3 regions of the Peribacillus sp. TH27 genome follow, and region 2 is predicted to be linked to each of the others. Evidence: predicted binding sites of a transcription regulator. Region 2 holds the regulator's gene; each other region holds the start of a gene.
The links. The regulator CtsR, encoded in region 2, represses protease genes until heat stress. The targets are predictions, from matches to a motif close to ATGGTCAATAAAGGTCAAACA.

Region 1 (7,455 bases), 2.7 Mb from region 2:
TAAATGGAGGCTTAGATGAAAACAAAGGGCTAAAATTACAAATCAACTAATCACTGAGAAACAAGTCTTTCAATAAAAAAAGAAGTCTTAAGGGAATAACGATGTTTTTAATTTTGTCCTATTTTTACAATTCTAACTGACTTATTTTTAAATGAATTATTAGGAGGCTACAATCATGAAATTATCTTATGTAACAGATAGTTTAGGACACTTACCTATTGAGAAAATGTTGGATGTTATTGCTGAAATGGGAATTGATACGATCGAAATGACCACTGGAGGATGGTCTTCAGCACCTCATTTGAGATTAGATGAGTTATTAGAAAGTGATTTTAAAAGAAGTGAATTTTTAAATAAGTTAGAAAAACGTAATATTAAACTGTGTGCTTTAAATTGTTCTGGAAATCCTTTAGACCCAGGGGAACTAGGTAAAGAGCATCGAGAAGTTACAGATAAAACATTTGAATTAGCAAAATTATTAGGGGTAAAAAAAGTGATCATGATGAGTGGACTACCAGCAGGAAGTCCTGAAGACGAGATTCCTAACTGGATTACATATACTGTGAGTTGGCCTCCAGTTCTAAAAGATATTTTAGACTATCAATGGAACGAAGTAGCAATTCCCTATTGGAGAAAATTAGTTGAAAAAGCTGAATCTTGCGATGTTGAAAAAATTGCCCTTGAAAATTTCAGCTCCCAATTAGTATATAATCCTGAAACGTTATTTAAATTACGTAATGCAGTTGGACCTATTGTAGGCCTAAATTTAGACCCAAGCCACCTAATATGGATGGGAGCAGATCCAATTTTTTCAGCTAGAGAATTAGGAGGAGCTATTCACCATGTTCATGGTAAAGATGTTCGGCTTGAGAGACATTTATCAGGTATTAACGGTGTGATGGAAACAAAAGAAGTTACTGATGTAGCTAATAGAGCTTGGAATTACGTAGCAGTAGGCTGTGGACAAGATTTACAGTGGTGGAAAGAATTTTTCTCTGTGATTAAGATGATGGGATATGCTGAAGAAGTTTCTCTGGAAATGGAAGATCTTACTATGTCTGTAGAAGCAGGAGTTAGAACCTCAATTGATGCTTTAAAACAAACCCTTAGCTTTTAGTATAGAGAAAGCTTCTGCTAGGGTAGTCTATTCTTTGACTTAAAATATATAAATTATGCTGGTATTGATGACTTTGTTCTAACTTAGAACTTTAGTTAATGTGGGATGGCTGAATAATTATATTTTTTCTTTTGTAGAGAATGACAATTATCGTCTTATTATTAAGCATTCTTTTCTAGTAAAAGTAAAAGTAAAAGTAAAAGTCCGTAAACAACATAACTTAAGAAAATTATTTGAAAGTGAGGAATTGTACAATGATAAATGGAGAGAAGAAAATTTCAAGAGCACTACGCTGGTCAATGGTGGGTGGTGGTCAGCTTAGTCAAGTTGGATATAAACACCGTATCGGTGCACTAAGAGACAATACAGCCTTTCAGTTAGTCGCAGGTGCATTTGATATAGATCCCGGCAGAGGAAAGGATTTTGGTATCAATATTGGTGTTTCTGAGGATCGTTGCTATAACGACTATAAAACTATGTTTGTGGAGGAGGCTAAGAGGGAGGACGGTATTGAGGTTGTATCTATTGCAACTCCTAATGGTACTCATTATGAAATCTGTAAGGCAGCCCTTGAGGCTGAATTGCATGTTATTTGTGAAAAACCATTGTTTTTTACCTCTGATGAAGTTCGAGAGATTAAGAGTCTTGCAGAGGAGAAAGGAAAGATTGTTGGCGTGACTTATGGTTTCTCTGGTAATCAGATGTTACTACAAATGCGTGCAATGATTGAACAAGGTAAAATTGGTGAGATACGTGTGGTAGATTTGCAGTATACCCACGGTTTTAGTGCAACTGAGGAAGAAAAAACAAGTGCTGCACAAAAATGGCGTGTTGATCCTAAGATTGCAGGACCTAGTTTTGTATTAGGAGATCTTTCCACTCATACTTATTATATGTCCCAGTTAATTATGCCGCATATGAAAATTAAAGAATTGTTATGCGACCGTCAGAGCTTTGTTGGAAGTCGTGCTCCGCTGGAAGACAATGCCCATGTACTTATGCACTATGAAAATGGAGCTGTAGGAACTATGTGGACATCTTCCATCAACGCAGGATGTATGGATGGTCATAGAATTCGTATTGTAGGCTCTAAGGCCAGTTTAGAATGGTGGGATAGCAAACCTGGTGAACTAACCTATGAAATTCAGGGAGAGCCTATCCAAACTTTGATTCGTGCAATGCCGTATTTAGATGATAGTTGTAATGCTGATGAACGATTAGGAGCATTACATGTAGAAGGATTATCTGACTCTTGGGCAAATATTTATCTTAAGTTTGCTATCGCTATCGATGCTAAAAACCAGGGTGACGAGGAAACTATAAAGAATCTTATATATCCGGATATTGACGCGGGACTGGAAGGCGTTCGCTGGATTGAAAATTGTGTGCGGTCTGCAGATAAGGGAGCAGTTTGGGTAAATTTTGAATAATTAGATGGACTTAATGATCGTTCAGATTATGAATATTTTAAGTCGTAAAAACGTTTCAGACTTTATAAGGAAGCGGAATACGGTTCCGCAATCACTCTTAAAGACTAGAATAAATTGATGCTATCAATCTAGAGATAAGGGACCGTATTCCAATTGAAAAGCCAAAAATTATCCAGATGGCAGTATTTTCAGTCTCATATTATTTTATTAACGATTTGATCTTACCTACGATACAGTCTGATTTGATGGAAATGTGGATAAGAGTGGCATATCCATAGCTAAAAGATCATGTGATGGGTTTTTATCATATCGACAAGAATGATATATAAATGGGAAATTACTTATCTATTCTTAAAAGGAATTGAGGAGAAATTGACATGAATAAACAGGTAAACCAAAAGTCGTTTTTGCGTACCATTATCGTAGTCTCCACATTAGGTGGGCTTCTCTTCGGATATGACACTGGTGTCATCAACGGTGCCTTGCCTTATATGTCTGAAGCTGACCAGCTAAATCTCAACCCATTCACTCAAGGTCTCGTTGCGAGTTCACTTCTTTTTGGGGCAGCTATCGGGGCGTTATTCGGCGGCCGACTATCAGATTATGGTGGTCGTCGTAAAACCATTCTTTATCTCGCAGTTTTGTTCTTTATTGCTGCACTTGGATGTACTCTTGCTCCAAATATTACGGTTATGGTTACCTTTCGTTTCCTTCTAGGGCTTGCTGTTGGTGGTGCGTCAGTAACGGTTCCAACCTATTTAGCAGAAATGTCATTTGCGGAAAGAAGAGGTCGAATGGTTAGTCAGAACGAATTGATGATCGTTACTGGCCAATTATTAGCCTTCATCTTCAACGCCATACTTGGTAACACAATGAGTGACAGCTCGCATGTCTGGCGATACATGTTGGTTATCGCGGCACTTCCAGCGATTTTCTTATTCTTTGGCATGCTTAAAGTACCGGAGAGCCCTCGTTGGCTTGTATCAAAAGGGAAAAGTGCAGAAGCTTTACGTGTTCTTCAACAGATACGTGAGAAGAAGCAGGCTAAATTGGAACTCAGCGAAATTGAGGCCGCTTTCGCCGAAGAGTCAGATATTAAGAAAGCAACCTTTAAGGATTTATCTGTGCCATGGGTCCGCCGTATCTTATTTATTGGGATTGGTATTGCCGTCGTGCAACAAATTACGGGGATTAATTCGATTATGTACTATGGTACTGAAATCCTCAAAGATGCTGGCTTTCAAACGGAGGTCGCCCTAATCGGGAACATCGCTAATGGCGCAATTTCAGTTTTAGCCGTTTTCTTCGGCATCTGGCTCCTCGGCAAGGTTGGCCGTCGACCAATGTTACTAATTGGTTTGAGCGGAACTACAACGACACTTCTGTTCATTGCGATATTCTCATTTACGCTTAAAGATTCAGCAGCACTTCCATTTGTTGTACTTGCTTTGACAGTCGTATTTCTCGCTTTCATGCAAGGGTTTATTGGGCCAGTAACATGGTTAATACTCGCGGAGATATTTCCAACAAGGTTAAGAGGCCTCGGTATGGGTTTAAGTGTGTTTTTTCTATGGATCACGAACTCAGTTATTGGTTTGGCTTTCCCAGTATTACTTGGAACGATTGGTTTGTCCACAACCTTCTTTATCTTTGTAGCTCTTGGAATAGGGGGAATCATATTTGTGAAGAAATATATACCGGAAACCAAAGGGCGCACACTTGAGGAGCTGGAACATTACTTCCGTACCTATGATAATCAAGATGATCAGAAAGACATAATGATGAGAGTGATTAAATAACAGTATTGAAATGTAAACCACTCTCGATTTTTGTAAGCGTATACAATATATATAGAAACAATACATGTATTATTTAGGAATTTCATTTATTAACAAAACACCTAAGAATTTGATTCGATGAAAAAAACGAGAGTGCTAGTTTAATATTTAGTAGAGATATAAAGCCATAATAGTTATGTAACACCAAATAATTTATGTATAAAAGCTACTTCATTTTGAGAAGACATCTCCTTTCGGATGTGTTGTGCTTTTATTAGCTGGGTCTTCTTATCTATATAACAAAGTTTGAGGTTTGGCTATAAATGAGTATAAATGTTTTATTATTTACTTAATTAAAAATTAGGAAAAATTCTTAATTGGAGGCGTTTGACTTGAGTATAAAAATTGCAGGCGCACCTTGTTGCTGGGGAGTGGATGATCCAAAAAACCCAAACCTTCCATCATGGGAGAGAGTATTACAAGAAGCGTCACAAGCTGGTTATAAAGGTATAGAGTTAGGTCCTTACGGTTATATTCCAATGGATATTGAACGAGTACAAGTAGAACTTTCCAAAAATAATCTCACAGTTATTGCAGGAACAATTTTTGATAATTTGGTAGCAGAATCGAATTTGGAACACTTAGTGCGCCAAGTTGATGAGATTTGTTCTCTAATTATCAAACTTCCTCCTTCGATACAGGAAGAAGGACAGCAATTTCCAACACCTTATCTTGTACTAATTGATTGGGGACATGATGAAAGGGATTACACAGCTGGTCACCCAGATGATGCAAAACGCTTATCTCCAGAGGGATGGAACAATATGATGACTCATATCCGTATATTGGCAGAGCATGCATGGACAAAATATGGAGTACGATCGGTAGTCCATCCTCATGCTGGTGGCTATATCGAATTTGAAGATGAAATAAAGAAACTTATGCAGGATATTCCACATGAAATTGCAGGACTTTGCCTTGACACAGGACATCTATATTATTCAAAAATGGACCCCGTACAGTGGCTTAGGGACTGTGCAAATAGACTGGATTATATACATTTTAAAGATATTAATCTATATAAATATCAACAAGTAATGACTGAGTGTATCCGCTTTTTTGATGCATGTGGCAAAGGAGTTATGTGCCCTATCGGACAAGGCATCATTGACTATAAATCCATTAACAGGTTACTGAAAGAAATCAATTATCATGGGTACATTACTGTAGAGCAAGAGCGTGATCCTAGAAATTGTGATAGTAGTCTACGAGATGTTAGCCAGAGTTTCGCTTATTTGAAGAGTATTGGTTTTTAATCATAAATACAGTATGAGAACAAAAGTATGATTAATGGCGAAAAAATTATAAGAAAATCGGTTCTGATGCAAAAACTCAAGATAATCTCAATGGATGATAAATCTTGATGTTTTACATCAAAATCAAAATAATGTTGTTTGAACTTTTTATTTTCACTATTAACTAATATACTTGTTCTCCGATATATTTATCATTATATTTATAAGGAAATTGCAACCAATTTCTGAAGATGAAATACAGATAATTTGGATGAAGCCCTATTTCTATAGAAATAGGGCTATTATGGATTATCGATATGGCTGTTATCAATAGAAAAAATTTGAGAAAACAATCCAAAAGAATTTCCAGTCAAAATTATTGAAAGTCAAAGAAGGTCAATGTATAATAAAGTCAGAAAGTCAAAGAAGGTCAAAGTTGATTCATAAAAACAACAAACTTTAAGGAGGAGTACTACATGCTTTGTGAAAAATGCCATGTAAACCAAGCTAATATTCAAGTACATCTAAATATGAATGGTCAGGAGCATGATGTTATGCTGTGCTCCACTTGTTATAAAGAAGAGAGAAATAAACTTGGTGCAGCTATGGGAGGAAAAGATTTAGGGAACTTCCAATTTAATGGATCCCACAATTTATTCAATCCCTTTAATAATAGTAAAATCCCTCAACCGGAACCTGCTCAACAAAGCGGCGGAAGAGGATTATTAGAAGAGTACGGGCAGAATCTGACAGATGCTGCTAAAGCAGGCCTAATTGATCCGGTTATCGGCAGGAATGAAGAAATAAAAAGAGTGATTGAAGTTCTAAATAGACGTAATAAAAATAATCCAGTATTAATAGGTGAACCTGGCGTAGGTAAAACAGCGATTGCTGAAGGACTTGCTCTAGCCATTGTTGAAGGTGCAGTTCCTGTTAAATTGCGTAATAAGCTGGTGTATATGCTTGATATCGCTTCACTTGTTACAAACACTGGAATCCGGGGACAATTCGAAGAACGAATGAAGCAATTAATCAGTGAATTGCAGGAAAGAAAGAATGTCATTTTATTCATTGATGAAATTCACCAAATTGTCGGTGCTGGTTCAGCCGAAGGATCGATGGATGCTGGGAATATCTTAAAACCCGCACTTGCACGAGGTGAACTTCAGCTGGTGGGAGCGACCACTTTGTCTGAATATCGGAAAATTGAAAAAGACGGAGCACTTGAACGCCGCTTTCAACCCGTTCAGGTTAATGAGCCTACAACAGATGAAGCATTGGTTATTTTGCAAGGTTTAAAAGACAGTTATGAAGCGTATCATGGGGTCACATATAGCGAGGAAGCGCTTAGAGCAGCTGTTGAACTTTCAAACCGCTACATTCAAGACCGTTTTCTACCTGACAAAGCAATCGACTTAATGGACGAGGCAGGTTCTAAATTAAACTTGACCATTGAAGATGGACAGGAAGAGGTTATGAAAGAACGTCTTGCAAATATCTATAAGGAAAAAGAGCAGGCCCTAAATGAAGAAGACTATGAAAAAGCAGCTGTACTTCGGGATGAAGAAGAAAAACTGGAAAAATCATTGCAAGCTGGAGTAAATTCAGTTAAACCAAACGTCACTGTCGAAGATATCCAAAAGATTATCGAACAAAAAACTGGAATCCCTGTAGGCAAGCTGCAAGAAGATGAGCAGGAAAGAATGCTTCATCTTCAAGAGGAGCTTATGAAAAAAGTAATTGGGCAGGAAGAAGCAGTCAGGAAAGTTGCGAAGGCCGTCCGAAGGAGTCGTGCCGGTTTGAAGTCCAAAAACCGTCCCACTGGTTCTTTCCTA
Region 2 (7,455 bases):
GTGGATGCCTTGGCACTAGGAGCCGATGAAGGACGGGACTAACACCGATATGCTTCGGGGAGCTGTAAGTAAGCTTTGATCCGGAGATTTCCGAATGGGGAAACCCACTGTTCGTAATGGAACAGTATCTTTACCTGAATACATAGGGTACTGAAGGCAGACCCGGGGAACTGAAACATCTAAGTACCCGGAGGAAGAGAAAGCAAATGCGATTTCCTGAGTAGCGGCGAGCGAAACGGAATTAGCCCAAACCAAGAGGCTTGCCTCTTGGGGTTGTAGGACACTCAACATGGAGTTACAAAGGAACGGGGTAAATGAAGTGATCTGGAAAGGTCCGTCAAAGAAGGTAAAAACCCTGTAGTTGAAACTTCGTTCCCTCCTGAGTGGATCCTGAGTACGGCGGGACACGAGAAATCCCGTCGGAAGCAGGGAGGACCATCTCCCAAGGCTAAATACTACCTAGTGACCGATAGTGAACCAGTACCGTGAGGGAAAGGTGAAAAGCACCCCGGAAGGGGAGTGAAATAGATCCTGAAACCGTGTGCCTACAAGTAGTCAAAGCCCGTTAATGGGTAATGGCGTGCCTTTTGTAGAATGAACCGGCGAGTTACGATTTCATGCGAGGTTAAGTTGATAAGACGGAGCCGCGACTGAAAGCGAGTCTGAATAGGGCGAATGAGTATGAGGTCGTAGACCCGAAACCAGGTGATCTACCCATGTCCAGGGTGAAGTTCAGGTAACACTGAATGGAGGCCCGAACCCACGCACGTTGAAAAGTGCGGGGATGAGGTGTGGGTAGCGGAGAAATTCCAATCGAACCTGGAGATAGCTGGTTCTCTCCGAAATAGCTTTAGGGCTAGCCTCAAGATGAGAGTATTGGAGGTAGAGCACTGATTGGACTAGGGGCCCCCAACGGGTTACCGAATTCAGTCAAACTCCGAATGCCAAATACTTATTCTTGGGAGTCAGACTGCGAGTGATAAGATCCGTAGTCGAAAGGGAAACAGCCCAGACCACCAGCTAAGGTCCCAAAGTATACGTTAAGTGGAAAAGGATGTGGAGTTGCTTAGACAACCAGGATGTTGGCTCAGAAGCAGCCATCATTTAAAGAGTGCGTAATAGCTCACTGGTCGAGTGACTCCGCGCCGAAAATGTACCGGGGCTAAACGTATCACCGAAGCTGTGGATTGACACCGTATGGTGTCGATGGTAGGAGAGCGTTCTAAGGGCGTTGAAGTCAGACCGGAAGGACTGGTGGAGCGCTTAGAAGTGAGAATGCCGGTATGAGTAGCGAAAGAAGGGTGAGAATCCCTTCCACCGAATGCCTAAGGTTTCCTGAGGAAGGCTCGTCCGCTCAGGGTTAGTCGGGACCTAAGCCGAGGCCGAAAGGCGTAGGCGATGGACAACAGGTTGATATTCCTGTACCACCTATACATCGTTTGAACGATGGGGGGACGCAGAAGGATAGGGTAAGCGCGCTGTTGGATATGCGCGTCCAAGCAGTTAGGCCGGAAACGAGGCAAATCCCGTTTCCATTAAGGCGGAGCTGTGATGGCGAGGGAAATATAGTACCGAAGTTCCTGATTCCACGCTGCCAAGAAAAGCCTCTAGTGAGATGTAAGGTGCCCGTACCGCAAACCGACACAGGTAGGCGAGGAGAGAATCCTAAGGTGTGCGAGAGAACTCTCGTTAAGGAACTCGGCAAAATGACCCCGTAACTTCGGGAGAAGGGGTGCTTTTTAGGGTGAATAGCCCGGAAAAGCCGCAGTGAATAGGCCCAGGCGACTGTTTAGCAAAAACACAGGTCTCTGCGAAGCCGCAAGGCGAAGTATAGGGGCTGACACCTGCCCGGTGCTGGAAGGTTAAGGGGAGAGGTTAGCGCAAGCGAAGCTTTGAACCGAAGCCCCAGTAAACGGCGGCCGTAACTATAACGGTCCTAAGGTAGCGAAATTCCTTGTCGGGTAAGTTCCGACCCGCACGAAAGGTGTAACGATCTGGGCACTGTCTCAACGAGAGACTCGGTGAAATTATAGTACCTGTGAAGATGCAGGTTACCCGCGACAGGACGGAAAGACCCCGTGGAGCTTTACTGCAGCCTGATATTGAATTTTGGTACAGCTTGTACAGGATAGGTAGGAGCCTGAGAAGCCGGAGCGCTAGCTTCGGTGGAGGCGTTGGTGGGATACTACCCTGGCTGTATTGAAATTCTAACCCGCGCCCCTTATCGGGGTGGGAGACAGTGTCAGGTGGGCAGTTTGACTGGGGCGGTCGCCTCCTAAAGAGTAACGGAGGCGCCCAAAGGTTCCCTCAGAATGGTTGGAAATCATTCGTAGAGTGTAAAGGCACAAGGGAGCTTGACTGCGAGACCTACAAGTCGAGCAGGGACGAAAGTCGGGCTTAGTGATCCGGTGGTTCCGCATGGAAGGGCCATCGCTCAACGGATAAAAGCTACCCCGGGGATAACAGGCTTATCTCCCCCAAGAGTCCACATCGACGGGGAGGTTTGGCACCTCGATGTCGGCTCATCGCATCCTGGGGCTGTAGTCGGTCCCAAGGGTTGGGCTGTTCGCCCATTAAAGCGGTACGCGAGCTGGGTTCAGAACGTCGTGAGACAGTTCGGTCCCTATCCGTCGCGGGCGCAGGAAATTTGAGAGGAGCTGTCCTTAGTACGAGAGGACCGGGATGGACGCACCGCTGGTGTACCAGTTGTCTTGCCAAAGGCATAGCTGGGTAGCTACGTGCGGACGGGATAAGTGCTGAAAGCATCTAAGCATGAAGCCCCCCTCGAGATGAGATTTCCCATAGCGCAAGCTAGTAAGATCCCTGAAAGATGATCAGGTTGATAGGTCAGAGGTGGAAGCGTGGCGACATGTGGAGCTGACTGATACTAATAGATCGAGGACTTAACCACGCTTTAAAAAATGAAATACCTTCTTATTATCTAGTTTTGAAGGAACAACGTTCCTTTATTGTTTGGTGGCGATAGCGAAGAGGTCACACCCGTTCCCATTCCGAACACGGCAGTTAAGCTCTTCAGCGCCGATGGTAGTTGGGGGTTTCCCCCTGTGAGAGTAGGACGCCGCCAAGCCATTCAAAAAGATCAGCCATCCTTGGCTGGTCTTTTTTCTTTTACAAATAGATAGCGATTTAAAGATCAGCAAAGATGTTGGTCTTCTTTGTATTTGACCAGGTGTTTGGATTCGGCAGGAGAATTAATACACGTAATAGAATATTCTATTATAAAATAGGTTTTGTGTTTAACTGTTTAGGGTATTTAAGTAAGATATTTAAATTTTAGTGTGCATTAGGGTATGTAAGTACATATAATTTGGAGAAAATGGATAATACATTTAAATGAGTGCATTTAAGTTGCAAAATGCATTTTTCCTTGTATAATAATAGTCAAATATAGTCAAAGTCAGATTGGAGGAGGCTGAGTGAGAAACATATCTGATATTATCGAAACTTATTTGAAACAAGTACTAGAAATAAGTCAGAAAGATATCTTAGAAATTAAAAGAAGTGAAATAGCAGATAAATTTCAGTGTGTTCCTTCTCAAATCAATTACGTAATTAATACCAGGTTTACAATCGAAAGAGGTTATGTTGTAGAGAGTAAGCGTGGAGGCGGCGGTTATATACGGATCATGAAAGTGAAATCGCAGGATTACGTGCATCTTATTAACCAATTATTGTCCCTTATTGGTTCTAGGGTAACTCAATCGATGGCTGAAGGTGTTATTTCTCGGCTTATGAGTGAAGAAGTTATAAATGAAAGAGAAGCCAAGATCATGATGAGCGTCATTGATAGATCGGTGATTTATATAGATTTACCCGACCGAGATGAGCTTAGGGCAAGGATTTTAACTGCGATGCTTACAACTTTAAAATATAAATAAAACTGGCAGAGGTGATGAACATGATTTGCCAAGAATGTCATCAAAGACCTGCTACCCTGCACTTCACCAAGATCATTAATGGAAAAAAAACCGAGGTTATGATTTGTGAGAAATGTGCTCAGGAAAAAGGTGAAATGGCTATGGTTGCAGGAGGACATGGTTTTTCAATAAATAATTTATTAGCAGGATTGTTGAATATGGAGTCGAATATTCAACAGACGAAGGCAAATGCATTTCCTAAGACAGAAGAGAAGCGCTGCCCTCATTGTCACCGATCCTATAAAGAGTTTGTCCACCTTGGTAAATTTGGATGTGCTGAATGTTATAAAACTTTCAATGATCAATTAAATCCGATTTTAAAGAGGGTTCATAGCGGCAACATTGCACATATAGGTAAAATTCCAAAAAGGATTGGTGGCACCATTTATCTTCGAAAACAAATTTCAGATTTGAAAGAGGTTTTAAAGGTTCACATCAATCAAGAGGAATTTGAGAAAGCAGCAGAAGTAAGAGATAAGGTTCGTTCCCTTGAAAAAAGGTATGAAGCACAAGAGGGAGGCGACGAATTATGAGTTTAGAAAAGTTTGTAGAAAACGCCTTGAGTTCCTGGATGAGTGCCGAAGGGCCTGAAATTGATATTGTATTAAGTTCTAGAATTCGGTTGGCCAGGAATTTCAAAGATTTCACCTTTCCTACCTCCTTTTCTAACGAAGAAGCTAAAGAAATCATTGAATTAGTAAAAAAAAGAATTGAAGAGGAAGTTACCCCGGAGATTGGCAAACTTGAACTTCTAGAGATTGACCAAATCCAACCACTAGAAAAGCGTGTTCTCGTTGAAAAGCATTTAATCAGTCCTCATTTAGTTGATGAATCAGCAAAAGGTGCTTGTCTTCTCTCAGAAAATGAAGAAATAAGTATCATGATCAATGAAGAGGATCATCTCCGTATTCAGTGTTTAATGTCTGGGCTGCAGCTAAAAGAAACGTTAAAGCTCGCAAATGTTCTTGACGATTGGATTGAAGAATCCATAGACTATGCATATGATGAAGAAAGAGGATACTTAACTAGTTGTCCAACTAATGTGGGAACAGGATTAAGGGCTTCGGTCATGATGCATCTGCCGGGCCTAGTCCTTACACAGCAGATGAATCAAATTATACCGGCTATCAATCAATTAGGGTTGGTAGTTCGAGGGATTTATGGAGAGGGCAGTCAAGCGTTAGGGAATATCTTTCAAATCTCTAATCAAATTACTCTCGGAAAGTCTGAAAGAGACATCGTTGAAGATCTAACGAGTGTAGTTCAACAAATCATTGCCCAGGAAAGGTCAGCAAGGGATGCATTAGTGAAGACCTCTCACATACAATTAGAAGATAGAGTTTACCGTTCTTATGGGATTTTGTCTAATGCTCGAGTCATTGAGACTAAGGAAGCAACTACCTGTATCTCCGATGTTAGGTTAGGTATAGATCTTGGGTATATAAAAAATATTTCTAAAAGCATCTTAAATGAGTTGATGATATTAACTCAGTCAGGATTTTTACAAAAATACGCAGGTGGCCCATTAAGATCCCATGAAAGGGATATCCGTAGAGCAGCACTCATTCGAGAACGCTTAAACTTCACGGAAACTTCCTCCTCATAGAGGTTAATTACCTCTGAGTGAGTACCTATATTCATGTAATAAATGTAGTGCAATGAAGCCTCTGCCGTTACTTAGAGTAGCTTTACTCAAAACGAAAATTCTTAAGGAGGAATTCCCTATGATGTTTGGTCGTTTTACTGAAAGAGCCCAGAAAGTATTAGCATTAGCCCAAGAAGAAGCAATCCGCTTAGGACATAATAATATTGGTACAGAACATATTTTGTTAGGCCTGGTTCGAGAAGGCGATGGTATTGCAGCTAAAGCGTTATATGCTCTTGGTTTAGGAGCGGAAAAAATCCAGAAAGAAGTAGAAAACCTGATTGGCCGTGGACAGGATACTGCCCAAACAATACACTATACCCCAAGAGCTAAAAAAGTCATTGAACTTTCAATGGATGAAGCAAGAAAATTAGGCCATTCATATGTTGGGACAGAGCATGTACTTCTTGGTCTAATCCGAGAAGGTGAAGGTGTTGCAGCCCGAGTACTGAACAACCTTGGAGTAAGCTTAAATAAAGCACGCCAACAGGTATTACAACTGTTAGGCAGTAATGAATCAGGTGGACATCAGGGGTCAGCAGCGTCAAATGCAAGCACACCAACCCTGGATAGTCTTGCCCGAGATTTAACGGCGATTGCTCGTGAAGGCAGCCTGGATCCTGTTATCGGAAGAAGCAAGGAAATACAGAGAGTCATTGAGGTATTAAGTCGTCGTACAAAAAATAACCCAGTATTAATCGGTGAACCTGGGGTTGGTAAAACAGCCATCGCTGAAGGTCTTGCCCAACAGATCATTAATAATGAGGTACCTGAAATCCTGCGCGATAAACGCGTTATGACACTTGATATGGGTACTGTTGTAGCTGGTACGAAATATCGTGGTGAGTTTGAGGACCGTTTAAAGAAAGTAATGGACGAAATTCGTCAGGCAGGCAATATAATCTTATTCATCGATGAGTTGCACACATTGATTGGTGCTGGCGGGGCTGAAGGTGCCATTGATGCTTCTAATATCCTTAAACCTTCATTGGCCCGTGGTGAATTACAATGTATCGGTGCAACGACTTTGGATGAGTACCGTAAATATATCGAAAAAGACGCTGCGCTAGAACGACGCTTTCAACCAATTCAAGTCGACGAGCCAACGATGGAAGAGTCCATTCAAATATTGAAGGGTTTACGTGACCGGTATGAAGCCCATCACCGCGTTTCAATTACGGATGAAGCGATTGACGCTGCAGTTAAATTATCTGATCGTTATATTTCCGATCGCTTCTTACCGGATAAAGCGATTGACTTGATTGATGAAGCAGGTTCAAAAGTACGGTTACGCTCATATACAACACCACCAAACTTAAAAGAACTTGAAGTGAAACTAGATGATGTTCGTAAGGAAAAGGACGCTTCCGTTCAAAGTCAAGAGTTTGAAAAAGCTGCTTCACTTCGCGATACAGAACAACGTTTAAGAGAACAATTGGAAGAAACGAAGAAAACATGGAAAGAAAAACAAGGGCAAGAGAACAGTGAAGTGACAGTGGACGATATTGCCCATGTCGTTTCCAGCTGGACGGGAGTTCCGGTTACTAAACTGGCGCAAACTGAGTCTGATAAACTGCTTAATATGGAATCAATCCTCCATGATCGTGTAATTGGGCAGGAAGAAGCCGTCATAGCGGTCTCTAAAGCGGTACGACGTGCAAGAGCAGGATTGAAAGATCCTAAGCGTCCAATCGGTTCATTCATCTTCTTGGGGCCTACAGGAGTTGGTAAAACCGAGCTTGCCCGTGCTCTAGCTGAATCCATCTTTGGTGATGAAGATGCCATGATAAGGATCGACATGTCTGAATATATGGAGAAACATTCAACTTCACGTCTTGTTGGATCCCCTCCAGGATATGTAGGATACGAAGA
Region 3 (7,455 bases), 1.3 Mb from region 2:
TCGTTGAACCAGATTTTACGATTTCCATATGACAATCTCCCTAATCTGTTTTAATTTAGGTCTAGTATATCAGAGTATGTAAAGTTTAAATGAAAATAAATAAAAAGTATGCTCCATAACGTCCGCATAAACACATCTGTTTACTATACTTCTAGTTTTCGATAAGTCTAGTCATATTTGTATTTGTTAAATTTGCTACTGAAAGCCTCATAATGATGTTGATAATATCATTTTCATAAAAATTTTTGCAATACTTTCTTGACAATTTTCCGAAAATTAAGTTATCATGTATATAAATAGTGAACTAAGTTATCTATAAGTGAAAAATTAAAAATTGATGCGAGGTTTAGTTACCATTTGTCCTCTAGTTTGTGAAAGGACATTCTTTTTATAAACAATGCCTTATTTCAGACAAAGACAGGTGCATCGATAAAACAACTAAAAGACAGCTTTTAAAAAATAATGATAAATAAAGGAGAATGAAAAATGAAATTAGTAACTTTTAGCCGTGAAGGATTTACACGTATTGGCGCAATTTATCCAAATAAAGAGATTGTAGACCTAAACTATGCTTATCAAGCACTTCTTGAAAGTGAAGGGAAACTTCGCAGTGAACAAATCGCTGAAGCTTATGTACCTTCAACTATGGAAGCATTTCTACAGGGTGGGAATGAAAGCCTTTCCATCGCAAGAAAAGCTGCGGATTATGCATTGAATAATCGCGATTCATTCAAACGTACTCTGGTACATGCTGTTGAAAACGTAAAGCTTGAGGCACCTGTCCAAAAGCCAGGGAAAATTATTTGTGTAGGACATAACTACCGTGAACACATTGCAGAAATGGGTCGCGAACTGCCTCCATTCCCGGTCGTGTTTGCCAAATTCGCTAATACAGTAATTGGACCTCAAGATGATATTCCGTTTTTCCCCATTTCAGAACAACTAGATTATGAAGCAGAATTTGCTTTTGTAGTGGGCCAACGGGCACGCAATGTTTCTCAAGATGATGCACTTGATTATGTAGCAGGTTATACAATTGCGAATGATGTCACTTATCGTGATATTCAACGCCGTACACTTGAATGGCTTCAAGGGAAAACAGTCGAAGGCAGTGCACCAATGGGACCTTGGCTAGTTACATCAGATGAGTTATCTGATCCTTCTGGATTAAATGTCCGCTTAACTGTAAATGGTGAAGAACGCCAAAAAACGAATACATCTAACTTCGTATTCGATGTGAAATATTTAGTTGAATTTTTATCGAACTTAATGACTCTTGAACCAGGTGACATCGTCCTAACTGGAACGCCGGGTGGAGTAGGAGTAGCCCGCGATCCACAAGTGTTCTTAAAAGATGGTGACGTTGTCAAAATCGAAATCGACAAAATCGGTTATCTCGAAAACCGTGTGAAACGTGCTGGGGAGGGAAAATAAGAATGGCTTATCAGTCAATCGGTACATCGATCCAATCTTTTCAACAATCAATCGATCACATTCTTGAGACAACAGCTAACCTTTCAGAGAAAACAATCCGTTTCAACCCGACAGAGGAAGAGTGGTCAATCATGCAAATCCTTTCTCATATAGCGGAAGCCATTCCTTACTGGCTAGGTGAAGTGGAAACGGTAGTAGCCACTCCGGGCTCAAAATGGGGACGTGGATTGCAAGATCCAGCTCGACTAGCAGCGGTTACTGATACGGAAAAACTATCAGTTGATGAAGTTTTAAAACAAGTGGATGAACTGAAATATAAAGTTGAGAGCGGCCTCGGGAAATTAGATGAAGAAACACTATCTAAAGAATCACCGCACCGGAACTTTGCCAAATTCGGTAACAAACCTGTTTCTTATATCGTAGATCATTTCATCGATGACCATGTTTCAGGGCACTATGACCAAATTAAGCGAAATCTTTCTAAAATTAAGTGATAAAAAATGAAAAAAGAAAGTAGGGAGTAATGTGGCTGAAAAATCAGATTACATGAACAGTGCAATTGTAAAAGATTTTACAAGGGATATTCAGCAGTACAATCTTGGACCCCTATGGGAAGCTATTCCCGCTCTAATGGATCATGAACCTAAACCACATGCCCATGCTTATTTGTGGAAAGAAGAGCTTCTGACAAAAAAGTTGATGGAAGCAGCTGAAATCTTCACACCTGATCGCGGCGGTGAGCGCAGAGCCATTTATTTTCAAAACCCTGGCCTAACTTATCGCCAGCCTTGGGGCTGGGCTTCAACAACCCAAACGCTTTATGCAGCGGTTCAACTATTGTTGCCAGGTGAAGTAGCTCCTTCTCATCGTCACTCTCAAAGCGCTCTTCGATTTATTACGAATGGTGAAGGTGCCTACACAATTGTTCAAGGAGAAAGAATCTTCATGGAAGAAGGAGATTTCTTAATCACACCTAAAAATCTTTGGCATGGACATGGTCATGTTGGAGATAAACCGATGATTTGGATGGACGCTCTTGATATCCCTACTATCTATTCTATTGGCGGTACTTTCTTTGAACCGTATCCAGACCGTATTGAAACGCCGAAACGTCCGGATAATTTTTCGGAACTTCGTTATCAAGGTGGAATGGTTCGTCCGGTATCCGATCGTTATTCACAAGTAGCTCCGCTTGCAAACTACAAGTGGAAAGGCACGAAAGCAGCGATTGAAGGGTTAATGAACTTTGAACCAGATCCATATGAAGGCTTTGCCGTTGAATATATCAACCCATCTAATGGACAAACGGCTAATCCAACGATGGGAGCTTGGATGCAGAAACTTCCAAAAGGTTTCCATTCTAAAGCACATCGCCATACTCATTCAACAATCTATCAAGTACACGAGGGTTCCGGCTATACGGTTATTAATGGAGTACGGTTTGAATGGTCTAAGGGTGACTACTTTGTAGTTCCAAACTGGGCTTGGCATGAGCACGTTGCAGAAGTAGATTCTTACTTATTCTCGGTAAACGATCTTCCAATAATGGAGCGATTTGATTTAGAACAACAACAGTCACTTGATACAAACAATGGTTTCCAAAAAGTTGAAAGTGAATTTAAGGCTGTTTTAGTATAAGAAAAATCAGGTTGGTACTTCCAGCCTGATTGTCATAAATATTACGATAATGCTGGTCGAATGAAAACGCTTACTGTGTTAGTGGTCTACAACTTTGGACTTATGACAACTTATTTTAGGGGGAATTGAATAATGAACACAGAAAAAAAACCATTCATTGTCATCGGTGGAGGAATAGGCGGGTTGGCAACGGCTCTAGGAATTGCGGAAACAAAACAGTATGTAAAGGTCTTGGAGCAAGCTCCTGAATTTGGTGAAATTGGAGCTGGAATTCAGCTTGCTGCGAATGCAACCAATGTTTTACAACGTTTAGGCGTTATGGATAAAATCAACGAAATTGCAGTTTTTCCAAAAAGATTAGTTTTGATGGATGCTTTTTCGGGCAAAGAGCTTTCCGCTTTAGATTTAGGTGACGTATATAAAGAAAGATATGGAGCACCTTATGTTGTGTTACATCGCTCTGATTTGCATCGAGTGTTAGCTGAAGCATGTGAAAGTAGCCCATATATCGAACTTGTAACGAACCAAACCATTATTGAAACGGTAGAAAATGAAGGTCAAGTTACTGTTACTTCTGCAAATGGAGATCAACATTTAGGAACGGCTGTTATTGGTGCGGATGGTTTATGGTCTAATGCCCGTAAATTATTCGTGGAAGATCAACCGGTATGCTCTCAATATGTTGCCTACAGAGGTGCGCTTCCAATGGAAGAGGTAACGAGTCACGGAGATTTAGATGATGTATATATGTGGATTGGACCGAATCTTCATCTTGTTCAATATCCGGTTAGAAGAGGAGAGCTTTACAATCAGGTAGTTGTTTTCAAAAGTTCTCAATACACCGAAGAAAATGAAAAAACAGATCAATGGGGTACCCCGGAAGAAATGGACCGTGTCTTTGCAGGAACTTGTGAGCTTGTTCAAAATGCGATTTCATTCATTCAGCGTCAACGTCGCTGGCCGATGTACGACCGTTTGCCAATTAATAACTGGACAAAAGGCAGGATCACACTTACGGGAGATGCTGCACATCCAATGCTTCAATACTTGGCACAAGGAGCTTGCCAAGCTTTAGAAGATGCGGCTTATTTGACTGATATGCTTCATAAGAATGGGAATAATGTGGAGCAGGCATTTTTGGAATATCAAGAAGAACGCATTCCACGTACAGCGAACGTTCAAACAAGTGCAAGAATGTGGGGAGAAATTATCCACAATACTACCGATGCGGGGATACTGCTTCGTGATACGATTCTATTAAATCGCACGGATAAGGATTTTAAATTTGTTGATGATTTCCACGGTTACAACAAAGCGTTTGTAAAAGCATAATAACCTGCATTTGCTTCATTCATCCAAAAGTTGTGGTTAGCATATTTTTTAAATCAATACTAGATTTTTGCCTTTCTTCCTTATGAAGAGAGGCTTTTACTGTTTATCCCTTAATAACCTTTGTATTTTTTATAACATTTCTTTACAAGGGAAAAATAAAAAGTATAATGAAACCATAAAGGTCAAAAATGGTCAAACGTTGTAAGAGTTCGTTCATGGAATTGATGAATGGGAGGTTTTAAGATGGATATTAATAAAATGACAGAGAGAACCCAACAGGCGTTTATTGGCGGGCAGGAACTAGCCAAGGATAGGGGAAATCCGGAACTGACGGAGCTTCATTTATTAAAAACCTTAATGGAACAGGACGAGAGTTTATTAATTAGAATTTTATCTGATTCCGATAAAACGGTCAGTCGTTTTGAAATAGAGCTAAATAAGGAACTTAATAAATTGCCGGAAGTGAGCGGCAGTGTTGCTCAGGTATATATGTCAGCTTCCCTACAACAGTTATTGACGGTTGCAGAAAAAGAAATGCAAGTGTGGGAGGACGAATATTTATCCGTCGAACACATCCTGTTGGCGTTGTTAAAGGAAAAAAAACCGAATATAAACAGGCTGTTTTCAACTTGTGGAATAGATTACGATAAAGCAAAACAAGTTATACACGATATAAGGGGGAATCAACGAGTGACTAGTCAAAATCCAGAAAGCACATATGAAGTCCTAAAAAAATATGGCAGAGATCTCGTTGCTGAAGTTAAATCGGGGAAGGTTGATCCTGTCATCGGGCGTGATACGGAAATTCGCAATGTCATCCGGATTCTATCACGAAAGACTAAAAATAATCCAGTATTGATTGGGGAACCTGGGGTAGGTAAAACAGCGATTGTCGAAGGATTGGCGCAAAGGATTGTCAGGAAGGATGTCCCGGAAGGACTAAAAGACAAAACAGTTTTTTCACTTGATATGAGTGCTCTTGTTGCCGGGGCCAAATTCCGTGGTGAATTTGAGGAACGTTTAAAAGCTGTACTGAATGAAATTAAAAAGAGTGATGGTAAAATTCTTTTATTCATTGACGAATTGCATACAATTGTAGGAGCAGGCAGAACGGATGGCGCACTTGATGCAGGGAATATGTTAAAGCCGATGCTTGCGCGTGGTGAGCTGCACTGTATCGGTGCAACAACCCTGGATGAATATCGCCAGTATATTGAAAAGGATCCCGCTCTAGAACGCCGTTTTCAGCAAGTTCTCGTTCCCGAGCCAGATGTGGAAGATACTATTTCAATATTGCGCGGATTAAAGGAACGGTTTGAAATTCACCATGGCGTCAGGATACATGATCGGGCGATTGTTGCTGCCTCTGTCCTTTCCAACCGTTATATAACGGAGCGATTTTTACCAGATAAAGCGATTGACCTAGTGGATGAAGCTTGTGCGATGATCAGAATGGAAATTGATTCAATGCCTTCAGAGCTAGATGAAATTACAAGAAAGGTTATGCAGCTCGAAATTGAAGAAGCCGCCTTGAAGAATGAAGAGGATCCTCAAAGTAAAGCAAGGCTAGGTGTACTCCAAAAAGAACTTTCAGAACTTAAGGATCAAGCGAATAGCATGAAAGCAAAGTGGCAAATGGAGAAATCTGCGCTTCAAAAAGTACAGGACCAACGTGAAGAGCTCGAGAAGCTTCGTCATGAACTGGAACAGGCAGAGAATGACTATGACCTCAACAGGGCTGCTGAACTACGGCACGGAAGGATTCCACAGCTTCAAAAAGAATTGGACGCTATGGAAGATGAATTGGAAAAGGAAAAGCAGGAATCACGATTGCTTCGCCAAGAAGTGACGGAAGAGGAAATCGCATCGATTGTTGCGAGGTGGACGGGTATTCCGGTAAGCAAGCTGGTGGAAAGTGAAAGAGAGAAGCTGCTTCGTCTTTCGGAAATTCTTCACGAACGCGTAATAGGCCAAGGAGAAGCGGTGGAACTTGTATCTGATGCTGTTTTACGGGCTAGGGCAGGAATTAAGGATCCAAACAGACCGATTGGTTCGTTTATTTTCTTGGGACCGACCGGAGTGGGTAAAACTGAACTGGTCAAAGCGTTGGCAGAAACGTTATTCGATAGTGATGAACATATGATTCGAATCGATATGTCGGAATACATGGAGAAACATTCCGTTTCCCGACTAGTCGGTGCGCCTCCTGGATATGTTGGTTTTGAGGAGGGCGGACAACTAACCGAAGCTATTAGAAGAAACCCATACTCCGTCGTGCTACTGGACGAAATTGAAAAGGCACATCCGGAGGTCTTCAATATTTTGCTGCAAATGTTGGATGACGGACGTATAACAGACTCCCAAGGTAGAACTATTAACTGTAAAAATACGGTTATTATCATGACATCCAATATTGGCTCCCATTTCTTGTTGCAGTCCAACCGTAGCGATGGAGCCATTGAAGAAGAAATAAAGGATCAAGTGTTCAAAGAATTAAGAGGACATTTCCGCCCTGAATTTTTGAATCGAGTAGATGACATTGTGTTATTCAAACCGCTTACTCAACATGAAATCGTTGGAATTGTAGAGAAAATGGTTCAGCAATTACAAGTGCGGTTAACTGAACAAAATATAAATCTCCACGTCACCGAAGCGGCTAAGGAATTCATTGCCGAACAAGGGTATGATCCGGTATATGGGGCAAGACCGCTTAAGCGATTTATTCAAAAGCATTTGGAAACAAAAATCGCTCGCCGAATTATAGCGGGGACAGTTGAAAACGAAGAAGGAATCACGATTGATTATGTTCATAACGAATTAGTACTAATCTAAAGTTTATGAAATGTAGTTTAATCAAAAGCAAAGAACGGTATAACAAAAAGGACATCCCCAAAGGATGTCCTCTTTTGCTTCTTAATGTTGATGAGAGTCTTTTGTTGGCCCAGCAGGCATAACAGCAGGGATAATACATATTAGAATAGCCGCGACGATTCCTAAAATTGTTCCCTGTGCGACATCGTATGAAACTCCGATCATGGAAGAAACAACATA

Region 1: JFU24_RS02965 (ATP-dependent Clp protease ATP-binding subunit) is a predicted target of CtsR. The motif match lies at 6,037-6,057, and genes of this name have one in related genera.
Region 3: clpB (ATP-dependent chaperone ClpB) is a predicted target of CtsR. The motif match lies at 4,583-4,603, and genes of this name have one in related genera.

Annotation. Positions count from the first base shown of each region.
Region 1 covers NZ_JAEKEV010000002.1:301,974-309,428, reverse strand. Annotated here, with positions in the region: gene JFU24_RS02985 (sugar phosphate isomerase/epimerase family protein) at 176-1,117, shown strand; gene JFU24_RS02980 (Gfo/Idh/MocA family protein) at 1,372-2,547, shown strand; gene JFU24_RS02975 (sugar porter family MFS transporter) at 2,925-4,346, shown strand; gene JFU24_RS02970 (sugar phosphate isomerase/epimerase family protein) at 4,718-5,641, shown strand; gene JFU24_RS02965 (ATP-dependent Clp protease ATP-binding subunit) at 6,097-7,455, shown strand, end outside.
Region 2 covers NZ_JAEKEV010000002.1:3,031,342-3,038,796, reverse strand. Annotated here, with positions in the region: rRNA gene JFU24_RS15940 (23S ribosomal RNA) at 1-2,911, shown strand, start outside; rRNA gene rrf (5S ribosomal RNA) at 2,973-3,088, shown strand; gene JFU24_RS15930 (CtsR family transcriptional regulator) at 3,438-3,899, shown strand; gene JFU24_RS15925 (UvrB/UvrC motif-containing protein) at 3,920-4,471, shown strand; gene JFU24_RS15920 (protein arginine kinase) at 4,468-5,544, shown strand; gene clpC (ATP-dependent protease ATP-binding subunit ClpC) at 5,663-7,455, shown strand, end outside.
Region 3 covers NZ_JAEKEV010000002.1:1,698,329-1,705,783, reverse strand. Annotated here, with positions in the region: gene JFU24_RS09620 (IclR family transcriptional regulator) at 1-28, opposite strand, end outside; gene JFU24_RS09615 (fumarylacetoacetate hydrolase family protein) at 487-1,434, shown strand; gene JFU24_RS09610 (DinB family protein) at 1,437-1,928, shown strand; gene JFU24_RS09605 (cupin domain-containing protein) at 1,960-3,072, shown strand; gene JFU24_RS09600 (FAD-dependent monooxygenase) at 3,205-4,404, shown strand; gene clpB (ATP-dependent chaperone ClpB) at 4,648-7,236, shown strand; gene JFU24_RS09590 (YjzD family protein) at 7,318-7,455, opposite strand, start outside.